Linked DNA regions of Bernardetia sp. MNP-M8. Each later gene encodes a partner of the first gene's protein in a complex. Links are inferred from orthologs where the notes say so. Each region holds a gene or a part of one and is shown on either strand. Other genes may lie near its edges.

The links.
Region 2: the proteins of smc (region 1) and V9L04_RS04845 are in contact, whole or in part, in a crystal structure (PDB 3ZGX), measured with the Bacillus subtilis proteins. The link is inferred for Bernardetia sp. MNP-M8 from one-to-one orthologs.

Annotation. Positions count from the first base shown.
Region 1 is NZ_CP147012.1:3,090,222-3,099,919, forward strand. The notes cover bases 3,027-7,114. They hold smc (chromosome segregation protein SMC), read right to left. Parts: upstream 6,764-7,114; coding sequence 3,227-6,763; downstream 3,027-3,226. Other genes in these bases: V9L04_RS12650 (hypothetical protein), read right to left, coding at 3,027-3,136; V9L04_RS12660 (YsnF/AvaK domain-containing protein), read left to right, coding at 7,093-7,114. Outside these bases: hisS (histidine--tRNA ligase), read right to left, coding at 1-392; V9L04_RS12635 (nitroreductase family protein), read left to right, coding at 680-1,246; V9L04_RS12640 (hypothetical protein), read right to left, coding at 1,315-1,791; V9L04_RS12645 (hypothetical protein), read right to left, coding at 1,781-2,134; more of V9L04_RS12650, read right to left, coding at 2,252-3,026; more of V9L04_RS12660, read left to right, coding at 7,115-7,620; V9L04_RS12665 (YsnF/AvaK domain-containing protein), read left to right, coding at 7,752-8,573; V9L04_RS12675 (enoyl-CoA hydratase/isomerase family protein), read right to left, coding at 9,026-9,698. UniProt on the Bacillus subtilis protein: Required for chromosome condensation and partitioning.
Region 2 is NZ_CP147012.1:1,157,191-1,165,753, forward strand. What follows is about bases 2,282-5,234. They hold V9L04_RS04845 (segregation/condensation protein A), read right to left. Parts: upstream 4,148-5,234; coding sequence 3,416-4,147; downstream 2,282-3,415. Other genes in these bases: V9L04_RS04840 (alkaline phosphatase PhoX), read right to left, coding at 2,282-3,260; V9L04_RS04850 (hypothetical protein), read right to left, coding at 4,231-4,452; V9L04_RS04855 (hypothetical protein), read right to left, coding at 4,670-4,873; V9L04_RS04860 (TonB-dependent receptor plug domain-containing protein), read right to left, coding at 5,054-5,234. In the rest of the region: V9L04_RS04835 (cytochrome c peroxidase), read right to left, coding at 1-1,644; more of V9L04_RS04840, read right to left, coding at 1,788-2,281; more of V9L04_RS04860, read right to left, coding at 5,235-5,785; V9L04_RS04865 (Glu/Leu/Phe/Val dehydrogenase), read right to left, coding at 5,946-7,040; V9L04_RS04870 (hypothetical protein), read left to right, coding at 7,628-8,539; V9L04_RS04875 (hypothetical protein), read left to right, coding at 8,548-8,563. UniProt on the Bacillus subtilis protein: Participates in chromosomal partition during cell division. May act via the formation of a condensin-like complex containing Smc and ScpB that pull DNA away from mid-cell into both cell halves.

The DNA.
Region 1 (9,698 bases):
TGAATCTGAAATCTACGAAAAGGAAAAGTAATTTCGCTTTGGTGCTGAACTACATAACGAGCAAAAGGAACTGTCAAATCATAGCGCAGACCTCGCTTACTTACTTTTGTTGTAATTTCTTTGTAATCTAATTCTTCTACTTTTTTCTGACTCTCTTTTTTGCGTACATCTTTCAAAAAATCGCCTGAATTAAGCACTCTAAAAAGAAGTTGATCACCTTCATCACCATATTTTCCTGTCAGAGAATCTAGGTTTTCCATGGTAGGTGTTTCTAAAGGCAAGAAACCATATTTTATAAATACTTTTTTTATAGAATCAAAAAGCCATTGGCGTTTGAGCATTTGTTCGGGCGAAAAATCACGCATTCCCTGTGGAACAGAAGGTTTTTTCATAACTTATTCTTGATATTTTCTCGTAAAATTTTCTTTTGAATGTTTTAGTATGACAAATATACCAAAAAAAGTAGGTTGAAAGTTCCAAATTTGAATTTACTCTACCAAAATCTCTTTCAAATTTATGTACAAGGCTTTCAAAATGCCAATTTCAAAATGAGCTTTTAGATTGGTAATTTGCTTTTTCTATGGCTGTTTAGTTTTGTATTCTTTTAAACATTTTTCATCACATTTTTATTTAAATAGTGTGATATTTCATTTTTTAACCTAAAAAACATTTTTATTTTATGTCAAATTCCATTTTACCTATTATTGAAGAGCGTTGGAGTCCAAGAGCTTTTTCATCAAAATCTATTTCCAAAGAAGATTTGAATCTACTTTTCAAAGCAGCAGGAAAAGCAGCATCTTGTTTTAATGAGCAGCCTTGGCGATTTGTCTATGCAGGCAAAGAAGATACAGAAAATTTCGATAGATTAGTAAGTTGTCTGACAGAATTCAATCAAGTTTGGGCAAAAAATGCTGCTGTTCTGGTTGCTACTTTAGCTAAAAAAAACTTTGAGCAAACAGGCGAACCAAACAAACATTCTTGGCATGATGTAGGACTTGCTATGGGAAATATGAGTTTGCAAGCGATGTCAATGGATATTTATTTGCATCACATGGCAGGTTATGAGAGCGAAAAAGCAATAGAAAAACTAGATATTCCCACTGATTTTGAACCTGTTAGTTTTGTAGCAATAGGTCATTTGGGAGATAAAGAACAACTTCCTAATGACTTAAAAGAAAAAGAGTCTCCAAAATCTCCTAGAAAAGATTTAGATGAAATTACTTTTGTTGGAAAGATGGGGAAATAAAAAGAGCTTTTATAGGCTAGAACTAATTATTCTAGCCTATATTTTTTAAGAATTTTCAAAATTCTAATTTATAATGAAACAGAGTTCCTTTCGTCAAAATCAATTTCTAAATCTTTATTTTCTAGTTCATTATCAAACCATTTTTTTATCCAGTCAAAAGCAATTTTTGAGGAGTTTCTGCTAAGTTCCAAAGAAATAACTAACTCAGGTGTTTCTTCTTTTGGATAGAATCCTTTTTGTATCCAAGCACTTATTTCAATCGCATCTTCTAAAGTATCGGTTTCGACTTCTTCTTGAATGATACGAACTAATTTTTGTTTTGATTTAGAAAAGACTGTAAAAATAGGATTTCCATCTTTCAATTCTTTTTTATTATTAAAATCATCATTGTGCCAATTAAAAATCCATTCTGAATCTATCTGTTTTTCAAATTTTGAATCCTTGCCTATTATTTTCTTATAAAATTCTCTCTTCCACCAATTTTTTGTTAGGGAATAAATGCGATTATCTTTAAGAAAGTTTTGATATAAAATTTTATTCTTCATGGTCTATAATATTTATTCTAAGAAATGCAGTACCTTTAATAACCTCAATATCAACTCTAATATCACGAGTTCCCTTTACTTTAAAAGTTTTGGAAACTTGAGCATCTATCCCTCCATTTTCGCCTGCTTGTTCGATAAAATCCTTTGCTTTATCAAAAGCTGTTTGTCGCAATAAAAGTTCTTTATTAGGTAATTTTTCTTTTAGTTTTTCTAGTAAAATTAATCCTTCTTCTAAAGTTAAAGGTTTATCTTGCGACCAAGACTCTGACTCTTCCAAATTTCCACCTTGTGCCTGTATTCTTCCCCTGTGTTGAGGTTCATTATCTTCTTGCTTTTTTGCCATAATTTTTTACTCAAATATATCATTTTTTTAATCAAATCACTTACTAATTCACTTTCAACATATGAGAAGATATTGGAATAACATACAAATAATTTTAAATAAGAATTTATGCTAAAATTAAGCTGGATTAGTTCCTCTACGAGTATGAAAAATTGAAATGAATAAATTTCTTTCTACTGGGTCATCCGAGCGTAAAAGGTTTATTCCATTTATAAAGAAGGAGTTAGAATCAGCCCCATGAGCTATACCACCTTTATCAGCTGCAAAACCACTCAACTCGTCTTTTCCATTGGAGTATTGCAAATCTGTACCTTCTTCTAATATGATTACAGCTAAATTTTTGATTTTTTCATTGCAATATATATCCAATTGTTCTATACAACTCATTAGTGTATTTCCACTTCTAAGTTTCATCTCTGCTAAAAATATACATTCTCCATTAGGCATATGAATTGCTACATCGCTTTTTCCTCCTACTTGCAATGATTCTGCTTGTACTAATCCACCATTATCAATATATAGAGTTCTTAAATGAGCTAATAAAAAGTTTCTGTAAACAGCTTCTATACTTCCTGCATATTGTATTATTTTTGTGTCTATTTCTTTCTGCAAAAAGAAAGGAGGAACTTTTGCTAGTTGAGAAAAATATGTATGAACTTCTTTACAGATTTTTTTATGGTCTTCTTTATTAAAAGTCTTAGCTTCTTTTTCACTAAAACTAACGTCAGTTATTGAATATTCAAAATCATTAACTCTAGTAGGATGTATAGTCTGTAATGCTTTTAATATTCTTTCTTTTTGTTCTTCAGCTACATCGCCTAAAATAGATAGATCATCTAAGTATATATAATAATGGACAGGTTCAATACGATCTAAATCATGGGCAACATACCTAATAGAAACCACATCAGATATTTTTCCCTCTCCATTTCTTAATTTATCTGCTAACTCTTTATCCGTTGTTTCTAGTATTCTTATTAAAGATTGATATTTTGCGTCCATATTATTTTTTGAAAGTAAATTAGATAAAAATTAATTATATCCAAAAATAAATAAAATATTTATTATTTCTATATCAATTTTCTAAAAATTTTACTCCACCAAAATCCCCTTCAAATCCACAGGCAAGACTTTCGAAACACCAATTTCAGGCATTGTAACGCCATAAACAACATCTGTACTTACCATTGTTCGCTTGTTGTGAGTAACGATAATAAACTGTACTTCTTCTGAAAACTTCTTGATAATTCTATTGAATTTATCAATGTTTGCATCATCTAAAGGTGCATCTACTTCATCAAAAATACAGAAAGGCGCAGGACGCAACAGATAAAGCGCAAACAAAAGTGCAACGGCTGTCAGCGTTTTTTCTCCTCCTGAAAGTTGTTTGATAGTAAGAGGTCGCTTTCCTTTTGGTTGTGCAATAATTTCAATTTTTGAAGAAAGTGGGTCATCAGGATTTGTCAAAGTCAAATCACAATTATCTTCCTCTGAAAAAAGAGAACGGAAAACACGAATAAAATTCTCTCTAATTTGATTAAAAGCATCTAAAAAGGCTGTCTTGGCTGCATCATCAAGCTCTGCAATTGTATCTTCTAAGAGTTTTTGAGCGTCGAAAAGGTCGCTTCTTTGTTCTGTAATAAAATCATGTCGTCCTTTTATTTCATCATAAGCCTCTTTTGCTGTGGCATTTATTGTCCCTATGCGTTGCAAACGACGTTTTGCTGCTTCTATTTCATCGATTAATGTTTCGTCTGGGAGTTCGTCTTCTTCTGTTTTGGCTTCCAAAAGTTCGTCTGTAAGTTCTATTTCAAATTCTGCTGAAAGTCGTTCTCTTGTTGCTGTTAGTTTTAGTTTTGTTTCATTGAGTTTGTTTTGAAAAGACATCGTTCTGGTATCGCAGTTTTCACGCTGTCTTTGCAATTCCTTTATAACTTTTTCTACTCTCGTTATTTCTTCACGCAACTTATAAAACTGACTTTCAATTTCGGATAAATCGCCTTGTAAATCGGCTTTAATTTCCTCTAAAGAAGTTATTTCTTCAATCTGTAACGTAATTTTTTGTTTAAGCTGATTTACTTCTTCTGCAATTTCTTGAAGCTGTTGCTGACTTTGGGTAATTCGTTCTTTTCCTGTAAGTAAAGAAGTTTGTTTGAATTTTATTTCTTGTTTGAGGTTTTCTAATTTACTTTCAAACTGAATAAAAGACATGTTTTTTTCCTGCAATTCTTCTGCAATCTCTTGAAAACGCTCATTTTGAGTAGAATATTTATCATTTAAGTCATAATAGGCTCTTTCGGCTTCGATTACTTCTTCTTTTTTCTGACTGACTTTTGGTTTTAGCTTTTCAATTTGTTCTGCCAAAACACTTAAACGCTCTTGCGCTGCTTGTTTTCGCTCTTCGCTTCGCCTAACGTTTTCCTGCATTTGTTCGGCTTTAGCTTGAAGTGATATTTTTTGCTGCGAAATAGTATTCGTTTCTTTTTGAAGGTTTCGAAGCTCATCAAATTGAGATTGTTCTTTTAAGTCTTCAATCTGAGCTAAAAATTCATTTCTTTGATTTTCTAAAACAGAAATTTCTTCTTCTAAAGTTAGAATTTCCTTATTCAATTCTTCCAAACGTTGTTTTCTACCAAGTTGAGAATTCTGATTTGCATTTTCTTTTCCTTTTCCACCTGTCCAATTTCCACCATTACGAGCTACAAACTGTCCATTTTTGAGTGCAATCGTAAATCCTTCAACATTATTCGAATTATCATTCTCACTAAAGTAAACATTATGAAAAAGTGAATAGGCTAATTTTTTATACGATTCATCAAACTGAATAACTGCCAAAGCTGCAACAGCATTATCAATTGGAGGAAGATTTGGAATAACATTTTCTAATTTATCCAAAACAAAAAAGTTTGCTTTTCCTTTTTCGTTTTCTGTCAATAATGAAATGGCGTTTCGTGCTTCTTCTTCTGTTTGGACAACATAAAAATTAAGATACGGCTCTAAAATTGCAAAAAGGGCATCGTTATATTCTTCTTGTGCTGTGAAAATATCAGCTAATAAAACGGCTTTTTCAGACCAACTTTCGTTTTTATTCAAGAATTTAAGAGCGTTTGAAAAACCTTCCATATTCTCTACTAGAGATTTGGTAAGATTTTGTTCAGCTTTCAAACTGCTTTCTTTTCGCTGTTTTGTTCCTATTTGCTCTTTTAAAGACTCAATTTGAGTAGTAAGCGAGTTTATTTTTTGTGTTCTTTCAGCTTCAATTTTTTCTAGTTCTGAAATTTCATTATTTCTATTCTTTAATTCGTTTTCAATTTCCTGTACTTTCTTTAATGTAATTTGCAATTCATCAGCTTGTCCAGAAAAATCTAGTGCAATTTGGTCATTTTCTTGTTTTGAGCCACTTTGTTGATTTTCCTTTAATTCAATTTCTTTTTGAAGAATGAGAATATCATTTTGAAGTGTTTTGAATTTTTCTTGTGCTGCTTGCATGGCAGAGCGCAAATTTTCAGTTCTTACTTTTTCTTCTGAATGAGACTTTTTGAAGTTTTCTAAAATACTTTGAGTTTCTAGAAATTGCTTTTCTTGACTTTCAAGATTTTGTTGCAAAGTCTCCAAACTGCTTCCTGCTTGTTTCGTTCCAGTTTCATCTTCCAGTAATTGCTCTTCAATTTGATTGCGATTACGACTTAAAAACTGAGTTCGGTCTTCATTTCTAACTTTTTCGTTTTGAAGATGATTTATTTTTTCTATCTGAGAAGACAAATAACGTTTCTTTTCAGAAATAATTTTTTCTTGTTCTTGTGCTGTATTTTTTTGCTCTTCAATAGACTGCTCTAAACTTTCTTGTTCGGCTGTGAGTGTTTCTTTTTGTGCTAGAATCTCATTAATTTGAGTATTCAAATCGACAAAATCATCAGAATTACTTTTTACTTGACGTTTTGCAAGGGCAATACTAAACTTCTCGTAGGCTTCTTTAGTAGAAAAATATTTTTCGGCTTGCCGAGCTTGGCGTTCCAAACCTTTCATATTTTTATCAATTTCGTGCATCAAATCCTCTACACGTTCCAAATCTGATAAAGTTGCTTCTAGTTTTGCTAGTGTTTCTTTTTTACGCTGTTTGAACTGAGCCACACCAGCAGCTTCTTCAAACATCACTTTTCGTGCATCTTCTCTATCGGTCAGAATATCATCGACCATTTTTAGCTCAATGATGGCGTAACTATTAGAAGTTGCACCTGTATTCATGAGCAAATTTGTGATGTCTTTTCGACGGCAAGATGTACCATTCAAAAAATATTCACTAGAACCCGAACGAGTATAACGTCTTGTAATACAAACTTCTTTATACTCTGGTGGCAAAAGTTGTCTATTATTCTCAAAATATAATGAAACTTCGGCAGCATCAGCAGCCTTTCTTTTTGCTGTTCCATTAAAGATAATATTTGACATTTTATCGGAGCGCAAATGACGAGTACGGTGTTCGCCCAAAACCCAACGCATGGCATCAATAATATTTGATTTTCCACAGCCATTTGGTCCTACGACACCTGTAATTCCTTCGTCAAAACGAACGACTACTTTATCTCCAAAACTTTTAAATCCTTTTATTTCTAATCGAAGAAGTTGCATATATTATTTTCCTGTAGCCAATATTTTCAGATATATTAAACTGGAAAAGGTTTGTCTTTTCCCTATAAGCACAAAATACGATTGTAAAATTACGAAAAAATAATAGGCTTATCATAAATTATATTCTCTTATAAAAAAGCTACTCATAGAAATAATAGTAGGCTTCTGTTGAATAAATTAATCATTTTAATCAATTAATTTTAAATTTATTCAAACAAAAGCAAGTTCAAATTTGTATATATAGCAAGAATTTCATAAAGATGGCAATTACTTTTTTTTGCTCTCTTAATTATTTTTTCAAAATTCTTATTTTTTTATCTTAATTAATTATGCCTACCTACTCAACAAATGAAAAACAGGATAAGTCAGAAAAAGACTTATCTATTTCTTCACTAAATTTAAAAGAAAAATTAGATGCTGCTCAGGCTTACGAAGGACGCAAGAAGCAGAATACTAATGTGAAGGATTTGAATATTACTATATTTGAAGAGGGAGAGGAAATTGTTATTCCTGTCTTAGAAGAAGAACTTCATATAGACAAGGAAGTAATCGAATCGGGTAAGATTCGCATTATTAAAAAAGTAAATGAAGAAAAAAGCACAGTAGAAGTTCCTATCAAGCATACAGAGGTAAGTGTAGAACGCAAACCGAAAAATGAGTATGTAGATGTGAATCATCAAGCTATTCGCTATGAGGGAGATACTATGATTGTATCTGTTTTGAAAGAAGTAGTTGTGGTTCAAAAAAAGATTCTTCTTGTGGAAGAGTTGCACATTAACAAAACGCAACATAAAGAAATTCATACAGAAGAGGTAACGTTGAAATCCGAACAAGTTTCGGTAGAACGTTCAGAATAATTAAATTATCAATCAAGAAAACAATCAGAAAAAACATTAGAATGAGGTATTTTATGCTCTTGTGGCTCTACCTCTTTGTCTAATTTTTATTTATATATTTTTTAAACTTAATTTTTTAAACGTAATTTATTATGAGTAACACAGTAATCGGAATTTTCAGAACAGGAGAAGAAGCACAATATGCAGCCAATCAATTGATGAAAAATGGCATTGAAGCAAACGACATAGATTTATCAGCACGTCCAGCAGGTAAAGATTATACCTATGATGACGACTATCACAATGAAAATGCAATTACACGTTTTTTTGAAAATCTTTTTGGAGATGATGAAGATGAAAAACGTAAAGCAATGTATTGTGATGTAGCAGCACGTAATTCACTTTTGACAGTACACGCAGATTCGAAAGAAGAAGCTGCACAAGCACTTACAGTATTGAATAACTGTGGAGCTATTGATATCGAAAGTGATTATGAGTATTATCAAAAAGCAATTTCAGATGACTATACAGATTATTCTTTAGAACATTATAATAAGTATAGAGACAATGGATATGCTAATGTAGAAGGCGAACAATCAGCTAAAGTAATCAAGGAAGAAATGCATGTTGGTAAACGTGATACTGAAACAGGTCGTGGCGCAAGATTGCGTAGTTATTTGGTAGAAAAACCAGTAGAAGAAACAGTACGTTTGCGTGTAGAACATGTTTATGTAGAACGTGAACCAGTAAATCGTCCTGCTACAGAAGCAGATTTTGCCAACTTTAAAGAAAGCGAAATCGAAGTAACAGAGCATGCTGAAAAAGCAGTTGTTTCAAAAGACGCTCGTGTAGTAGAAGAGGTAAGACTTGGAAAAACTGCCGAAGAACGTCAAGAAACTATTAAAGATACTGTTCGTGAAACAAAAGTAGAAGTAGAAGAAGTAACAGCAGATGGGGAAACTCGTAGAGTATAAACTATCTAAAGTCTAGCTTTCTTTCTATTAAGTGCAGAAAGTAATATAAAAAGACCTCTTATTCTAAAATAGGAGGTCTTTTTTGTGTTTCAATACATTTTTGAAAACAGATATTAAATTTTATCAATCGCTTCTGCTAATTTTTTATCTTTTGCTGTAACTGTGTTTCCTTCATCATGGGTAGTGAGTTCAATTTCTACTTTATTATAGACATTGCTCCAGTTTGGATGATGACCTTGTTGTTCTGCTAAAAAGGCAACACGAGTCATGAAAGCAAAGGCTTCTTGAAAATCCTTGAATTCGAATGTTTTGGTTAGTTTATTGTCTTTTTCTGTCCACATATTTTTTTTATTAAGGAATGAGAATTAAATAAACTACTATTTTTTATTTATTAACTGATAATCAATAAATTAAATTCGTAATTTTTAATTCATAATTCGTAATTATTTTCTTTATTTTGTCAAAGAAGCTACAATCATTTTCAGAATACTTCTAGTTCTTGGCGACCACCATTGTTTGAGCATTGGTTCTAGTATTTCGTCCAAATTATCCATATTCATTCCTGCTAACATTCCTCCACGCAAATTCGACTTACTTAAAGACCATGTTTTTCCATCAAAATTAGCGTAATCTTCCATTTTTTCTTCTGCGTGTGCAAGCACTTTATCAGCAGCTACTACTTCATCTACTAACCCAACTTCTTTTGCTTCACTTGGACTGATTAACTTTCCTTCTAAAAGATATTGATAAGCTGTTTTGTTTCCTATCCAAAAAGCGTATAAGTCAAAAATTACTTTTGGTACAACAATTCCAACAGGGATTTCATTGAGTCCAATAATATAATTTCCTTCTGCCATCACACGATAATCTGCACAAACTGCCAATACACAACCACCAGCAGGGCTATGACCAGTAATAGCTGCAATGAGTGGCTTAGGAAAAGAAGCAATTACTTTTGTCATTTTCATGAAAGCTACCCAAAATTCTTTTACATCTTCCTCATTCATATCATAGAGTTGTTTCAAATCTAATCCTGAAGAGAAAAAATGCTGTTTTCCTGTCATGATTACACCATTTACATCCTCATCATTTGTTGCCTGTTCGAAAAAGGTATGTAAGTCATTA
Region 2 (8,563 bases), 1.9 Mb from region 1 along the record:
GAAAAAATGCTTTCTTTCTTCGGTCTGAAAAACGTTGTATCTTCCAAAATCAGTATCAATTTTTGCATTGAGAGTATCGTTTTTTGAAGGAACACCAATAAGCTCAATTTCAGATTCTCTAAACGAAGAAGGAACAGTTCCATTGAAAAGAGGTGCAAAATGACAGGTCGCACAAGCAGCTTTTCCCATAAAAAGATTGAAACCATTGATTTCATTTTGTGTAAAAGAATTTTCTGTTCCTTTCATATTTCTGTCTAATTTAGAAGAAAAAGGCGAAAGACTACGGATATAATCTGCCATTGCTGTTCTGATATTTTGTTCTGTCAAACTATCTGAATAAAGTTTTGAAAACTGCTGAACATAAACAGGATTTTCTTTGACAGCTTTTAATAAAATTTCTGCATTGGTATGAAATTCTGTTTCATTATTGATAACTGATACAATTTGCCCTTCCAAGCTTCCTGCTCTATTATCATAAAAAAAACCTTTTTGAAGTGCTGCATAAGTTAGTGTTGGACTGTTTCTTTTTTGTCCTTCAGGAATTTTCTTTCCATCTGTAAATGCTCGGCTTTGCTGATGACAGGTTGCACAACTCATTTTTTTGTTGCTTGAAAGATTTACATCATTAAAAAGCTGTTTTCCCAAAACGATTTTATCTTTGGAAATTTGTCCTAATTTTTGGTCAGAAAAGAAATTTAGATTGAATGTAGAATCTGAAAAAAGCGAAGTTGCATCGTTTTGAAAGGCAAGTTCTAAAGGAAAATCTATTTTCCAGTCTTTTACTGTTTTGTTCCAAAGCTGAATTTGTGATTCTGTGTGATTTTTTATGAATGAATATCTATCAAAATTTTCAAAATTGGTTTTGTCATCTTCATTTAAAAACTGAATACTTTTCTTTAGTGATTCTTTCCATTCTTGATAAAGTTGCTGGTCTTCAAATTGAGTTTCAAAGAAAGATAAATAGTTTTCTAACTCTTGATAAACGATTTTATTGTCATAAAGAGAAATTCCAGAAGGCGAGTCAAAACCTGTAACTCCTGTCAAGGCAACTCTAAAAATAGCATCTCTAAAAAGCCACAAAAAATGATAATTTTTATACACAGAAAGATTTGTATTCCTTTCAATCAATCGAAGACGTTGAAGCGTTTTGTCAGCATTTTTTTGAATTTTTTTGACTATTTCTTTTTCTATATTTCCAGTTGGATTGATTTCTAAAAACAAAAGCTCTTCCAATACTTGAAAACCAAAAGGCTCATTTATTTTGATATTGGTAGCATCTTCTTCTTCTACTTTCAAAAGATTTGGAGAGATAAGTGTTTTGTAATTATTTGCATCCACAAAAGATAAAATCGGTTCTATTTTCTTAAAATTATTTCTCGCTTCTCTATAATGTTCTTGACTTTTTTGGATATGAATTTTATTATAAGCTGTGTCTTTATCAATAAAATTGAGTGCTTTTTTGGTAGCTTCTAAATTATTGATACAGTTTTCTATATTCGATAAATAGATCGCTTCTATTTCTTTGAATGGATTTTTAGTTTCTTGAAGATTATTTTTTTGAGAAGTTTCTTTTTGTGAATTGGTACAAGAAACAACAAAAAGTAAACTAGAAAATAAAGTAAGGAGGGAAATTGGGAATTTCATTTGAGGTAATTAAAAAATCCTCGCTGACGGTTCAGACCTCAACGACGGTTAGTATTTGTAATATAAATTATCAAAAACCCTAAGAAAAAATTGAATAATTCAATAGTTTCTTAGGGCTGTTTTAGTAAATAAGAATAGAAAAATTATCTTCCTAAACCATTTACAATAAATAACATACTTCCTTCTTTTGTACTTGCATCCACATCTGAAACAGCATTTGGATCTGTAAAAGGAATTCCGTCAGCACTTTCCCAACCGTGATTTTGAGTAATTACTAAGAATGTTTCATCAACTCCTACAATATCAGAAACATCAATCATTCCTGTAATTTCCCAAACTCCATTTTCTGTTCCATACCCTTGTGCTGCTGCTGTAACTTGGTCACATTCCAAAACTACTTTTAATGCTCCTGTTCTCAAATCATATTGATATAAACGTGCGTAATGTGTTTTGTCTTCTGTATCAAAGTAGCCATTTGGATCTTCTTGAATATAAGCATAATTTTCAGTTACTAGGATATTATCTGGGCTATGAAATGCTTTTGCTTTTCCATCTAATTTGTCACCATCTAATACACAAGTGATTTTACCTGCCTTAGTTGGATCTTCTGGATTCATTTCTAGTTTATAAACACGTCCATAAAAAGTTCCTTTTCCTTCTAAACCATCTTTTTTACGACCTGTAACACAAAAATAAACTTCTCTGTTGTTGTTTGCAGAACCTCTTCTCCAGTCAATATCTTCTACTCTTGAGAATCCCATTGTACCTTTTTGTTTGGCTTCTGCATCTAACAAATCAATATTTGTTTCATTGAGTTCTACGAATTCCATGTCATAAGAAGTCCCTTCTTTCATATCCATTTCATAATTGATACCATTTGAAGTTACTTTTAGTCCGTAAAGTTTTCCACCTTCTAAATCACCTCTATCACCAACATACATTCCTAATTGTCCTGATGGTATAGCATCATCTGAATGATCATCACCAATAAAAACAACTGTTTTGTTAGCATAAGCATCTTTTCCAATTGGAACAGCATTTTCTGTCGACCATTGTCCCATTGCAGTAAGCATACGAGGCGAAGAAGCCGAAGTTGCACTTTTGAAAGGGTCAGTAGCAAAAACACCTTTAGATGCGCCTCCCCATTCTCCACCAGACAAATACAAAGGACCAAAACCATGTTCTTGAGGAGTAATAAGAGTTCCCGAACATTGAGCTGTTGAAGCTGTTGCTTGTGCGTTGAGGATATACTCACCTTTTACAGGTTTGAATGTTTTGTCAAGCGTAATTCTAGCAATAGAATAATCAGATTCAATATTATTGATGAGTGTAAAAGTTCCATCAGCATTTTTCAACAAGCCAGCACCATCAGCCATTGAGCCATAAACGAAATTAGGACTTTCGCTTAATTTGTCTTCTGAAGTAAGCAAAGGCATCACTTTTACACTAGAAAATTCAGAAGAAAGTTTTAAAAATGAAGGTGTAATAGAATGAGCAGCCAATTCTACATCTGTAGTGATTACATCAGGTGTATCATTATCGTCGTCTTTACAAGCTGTTGTTAGATTTAAACCTACAAAAGCAAGAGTTAATAAAGTAAATTTTGAAGTTTTCATTTTGATAATATTGAAATAGTAAATTTTTGAATGAGCATTTAGTGTTTTTGTTTGATGCTGCAAACTTACTATTCCAGCCTTACCTACTGATTAACTTCTGACTAAGAAATTGCACTTTTTTGATATACTTTGTTTGGTTTTTCTTAACAAAAAATTTATCCTTTACATAAAAAGAATTCATTAAAATCGGGTTCTTCGCTGATTTCTAGCTTAATATCTCCTACTTGGATAAGTTCTAAGATTGCCAAAAAGTTAAAAACGACCAAAACACGGTTTCCACTTTCTTTCAAGACTTCCAAAAAATTTACTCTTTCATTATTCAAAACCTTCTGAATCAAATAGGCTCTTTGATTATTTACGCTGTATGGATAGGGTTTTATATTACTTAGTTTTGGCTGTGAAAGCTCATGCAATTCCATTACGTTTTGGAAGGCTTTCAATAATTTATATAAATCTACATCTTCCAAATCTACATCTTCTGGACGTACTTTTGAAAGGGTTTTGAGTTCTGAAATAATATTTCCTCTCGTTTCTCTAGCCAAAGAATCATCTTCCAAATTAGAAAGCTGCTGAATAACAGGGCGATAACGCTTGTATTCTAAAAGCTGTTGGATAAGTTCTTTTCTTGGGTCAATGATATTTCCTTCTTCATCTACCTGCTCACGAGGAAGTAACATTTTTGCTTTTATCTGCATGAGTGTTGCAGCCACTACAATAAATTCACTTGCCAGTTCGATATTCATTTTTTCTAGCGCACGAATGTACTCCAAAAAATCAGTCGTTACTTTGGTAATCGGAATATCATAAATGTCTAATTCGTCCCTCTCAATAAAGAAAAGTAACAAATCAAATGCGCCTTCAAAAACGGGTATTTTTATTTCGTACATGGATGCAAAGTTAGAAGTATGAAGTTAAATTTTAGAAGTTATTTGATAGGTGTAATAAAAAAATAAGTCTAATTAAATTTCTGTTATGTAGATTTTACTTCATAATATCGATTAATTGCCTTATTAATTACTAATAATAAATCATTTCCATGGTATTGAATTGTGCCTTCTATAGATTTTACCCTACTAATTACAACTGTAATTGTATCTTTTTCTCTCGCTCCATCAAGTTTAACCAGAACAATATTACTCTCTTCTTTTATTTTTTCTAATTGCTCAAAGGCTTCTTCTAGGTTATACTTCATTGTTTTTTAGTTAAAAAAAGTAATTAAATTTATGACTTCTTTCTATTCTCAATAAATAATTTTTCTCGTTCTAATTCTGCTTTTAGTTCTTCTTCGGTAGGGAGATAAAGCATGTATTTTAGAATTCGTGACGCAGTGCGTCACAAATTGATAAAAGAGAATAGAATCAGAATTTATCTAATTTCTACTCTCTCTTTTTTCAATCTTGAAAGAAATATTAAAACTCCAAATCGTCTTCATCGAATTCTAATTTTTCGTCGCATTCAAAACAAAAGAGTTCGATTGCACTGTCATCTTCTACCAACATCGATTCTTGAAAGATAAGTTTTCCATCTTCTGCCGAAAACACATCAAAATGATTGGGTTTGGTTACAAACTCGTTGCTACCACAAGATTCACAAATATATTTTTCTGTTGCCATATTTTTTAATAAACTGGTTTTTTAGTTCTTTTTCCAAACGCTAAAGTGTATGGTACATTTTTGCACATTAAAAATGTACGCTACATATCGATACATTTTTTTTCAAATTTACACACAAAAAAGCGTATTGTAGTAAAATACAATATGCTTTTTTTATAAAAATCTGTGTTATGTAATTTTTTAATTTTCAATAACAAGTTTGCGTTCGATAATCTGATTTCCAATTTTAATTTTGAGATTATAAATACCATTTTTCAAGAAATCAGTTTGGTATTTAATGGTTTGTTTTCCTACTTCGTATTCTCCTTTTACAACTTCATAACTCTCTAAAGTTTGAAGGTTATACATTTGGATTTCTACTTCTGATTTTTCTTTTATATCTAAATCAATATTTACAAAATCTGAAGTAGGATTAGGGAAAATATTTATTTTAATTTCTTCTACTGGCTTTTCTATTTTCTCTTCTTTGATTTCTTTCTTTTTGGTTGTGATAATAATTACACCATTTACTGCTCTACAACCATAAAGAGCTGTTGCAGTTGCTCCTTTTAAAATAGTAATTGATTCAATATCATTTGCATTAATTTTAATTAAAACTAATGAATCATTTTCTTGCGGAACTCCATCTATTACATATAAGGGTTTACCATCATTAGCAACAAATGATGAAGGACAAAATCTTGGATTACGTTCAAAAATTCTCTCTTCTTTGTTATTATTTATAGCTTGAGTTGTATCCTTTACTATTTGGTTTGTACTGTCTGTTTTAGTAGAAGATGATGAGATTTGAAAACAGCTTATTTTACCTTCTAACATTTTGACTATTTCACTTTGCCCAAAAACTAAATTTTCCTGTTCTCCAATAAAAAATAAAACAGAAATTATAAAAATGATTTGATAGATTTTTTTCATAAGATTAATTTTAAGATAATTTGTATTTCATTCTTAAATCATACGCACAAAAAAAGCGAATTGCAGCAAGGCAATTCGCTTTTTTTGTGATTTATAAATTAATCGGCTAATAAATGATTATTAAATTCGTAATTTTTAATTCGTAATTCGTAATTGTTCCTTATCTTCTAGTTTTGATATTTGCAATTGAATCAATTCTATCTTGAGCAATCTGAATGGCTACATCTTGAGCATTTTTGTTTTCAGAAACAGAAGTATTGATTACCTCCAAACACATATCGTATAAACGCTCTGTTTTCTGAACCACCCACTCACGAGGCAGTGAAGCAAATTCAGAATAAACATTAATAACACCACCTGAATTAATCAAAAAGTCGGGAACATAAATAATTCCACGCTCAAGACATGCATTTCCATGAATCGTTTCGTCTTTAAGCTGATTGTTTGCACAACCTGCAATAATTTGACATTTCAAACGGCTCAAAGTCTCATCATTTACAGTTGCTCCCAATGCACATGGAGAATAAATATCTACATCTAAATCATAAATTTCTTCTAGACCTACAATTTCTACTTTGTATTTTTTTGCAATATCCATCAAACGATCTTCATAAACATCAGTAACATAGATTTTTGCACCTTCTTTTGATAAATGTTCGATGATATATTCGCCTACGTGTCCAGCACCTTGAATAGACACTTTTTTGCCTTCTAAACTATCACTTCCATACATTTTTTTGGCTGCTGCTTTCATTCCCATATAAGTTCCAAGAGCTGTAAATGGAGAAGGGTCACCCGAACCACCACGATTTTCATCTAAACCAGTTACGTGTTTGGTTTCCATAGCAATATAACTCATATCAACTGTTGTCATTCCTACATCTTCGGCTGTGATGTATTTTCCGTTAAGGCTTTCTACGAATTTACCAAAACGACGCAATAAAGCTTCATTTTTTTGAGTACGTGCATCGCCAATAATAACAGCTTTTCCACCACCTAGATTAAGTCCAGCGATAGAGTTTTTATAAGACATACCACGAGAAAGACGAAGTGCATCAGTTACAGCTTCATTGCTAGTAGCATAATTCCACATTCTAGTTCCACCCAAGGCAGGTCCTAAAACAGTAGAGTGAATACCAATAATTGCACGAAGACCAGAGTGCTCATCTTGACAAAAAACGAGATTTTCGTGTCCCATTTTTTGCATGATTTCCATTACAGAATCATTTGTCGGAGTTGTGAGTGTTTGTACCATAATATAAGAGGAAAAAGTAGGTGTGTGTTTAGCTTCGCTGAGGGCTAAAGCCGTTGAGTATTTTTTATTGGAAAAGATTAAGTTTTATTTTTTCTATTTTTTTGATAAAGTAATTTCAGAAATTAATCACTATCAGTACACCTTTAAGGGGGTCAGATAGTTTTTGTTAGAACTGTACTGACACTTTTGATGTGTCTAACAGCTTACTTTACGATAGTTGTCTATACAACTAGTGATTAAAAGAATTAAATAACGTGGTTTATATAATTTATTACACCAAACCAAATATAATTTTGAAGTCCGTTTTTTAATAGAATTTTATTTGTAAAGATACGTTTAGTAACTCTTAGTTCACAAAAATATAATAATTATTGAATAAATCGCTATTTCATTGATAATCAGTTAGTAATAAAAGCATTTTTTACAAAAACTCTATTCTGCAAAATCTATTTATTACAAAATAATAATCTATTAACAAGGAACATAACATTGTTAATAAATTGTTAAGCAAATTAAATTCAATAGGAAATTTTTTTTTGATTTTTTATAAAAAATTTCGTTTTTTTTATTCTGAATTAACCTTTGTGATGAATTTTGCGTTAGTTTGTCTTTATTATCCACTCAAAAATGCTATGAAATACATTCGGAAATTATTGAATCCACTTATTCCTTTTCTTGTTTTGCTTCTTATTGTTGCTAAGATGAGCTATGACCATTTTTCAAAGTTAGAAGATTATACGGTACAAGAGAATGAACTTTTAGATGCTAACATTAAGCAAATCAGAGAAATACAGAAAAAATATCTGCATAATCATGAATATTATGAAGCCCTTTTTCCTTCTATAAGTGGGTATTGTTCTATAAACAAAAGAACACGAGGAAAAATTGATTCTCTTAAAATTATATATGAGATTTACTCCAAATATCTACAAGAAAATAGAGAGAAATTTATTATGCATAAAACTACTTTCGGAAATACTAAATACAGGATAGATGGACAGATTGTAGAACTTTTTGAAAATTATATTTCTGATATGAAAGCATTAGACAACACTCTTTCTATATTTTTCAAAGGTTATAAATTTAATAATGCCATATCAGCAACTGAAGTTCAACGTCTGTATGTATGCACTAACGAACAAAATTTACTCTATATTTTGAATTTATTTGAAGCAGAGATGAGTAAAATATATTATGATGCAGTTGTAGAACTTGTTTACCAAAAACTTTACCTATCTGAGGCTGATTACATACAAAAAAATGCTAAAGTTGTTCCATTTTTAAAGACAGACAGTAGTCTTTTGAACATAGAAAGTTCTATATTTTTTCCTTTAGACTCTCAAGAAGGTAAAATATCAAGTCCTGATAAATTAAATTATAAACTTTCAGAAGACAATTACTTTATAGTTTTGAAAAGTTACAAAAACGGAGATAGAATAGCTTTTACAAGACAAATTAATGATTGTGATACTACAGTAATTACTCGCCTTAATAAATAGATAAATTTATGAAAAAGTTTAAAC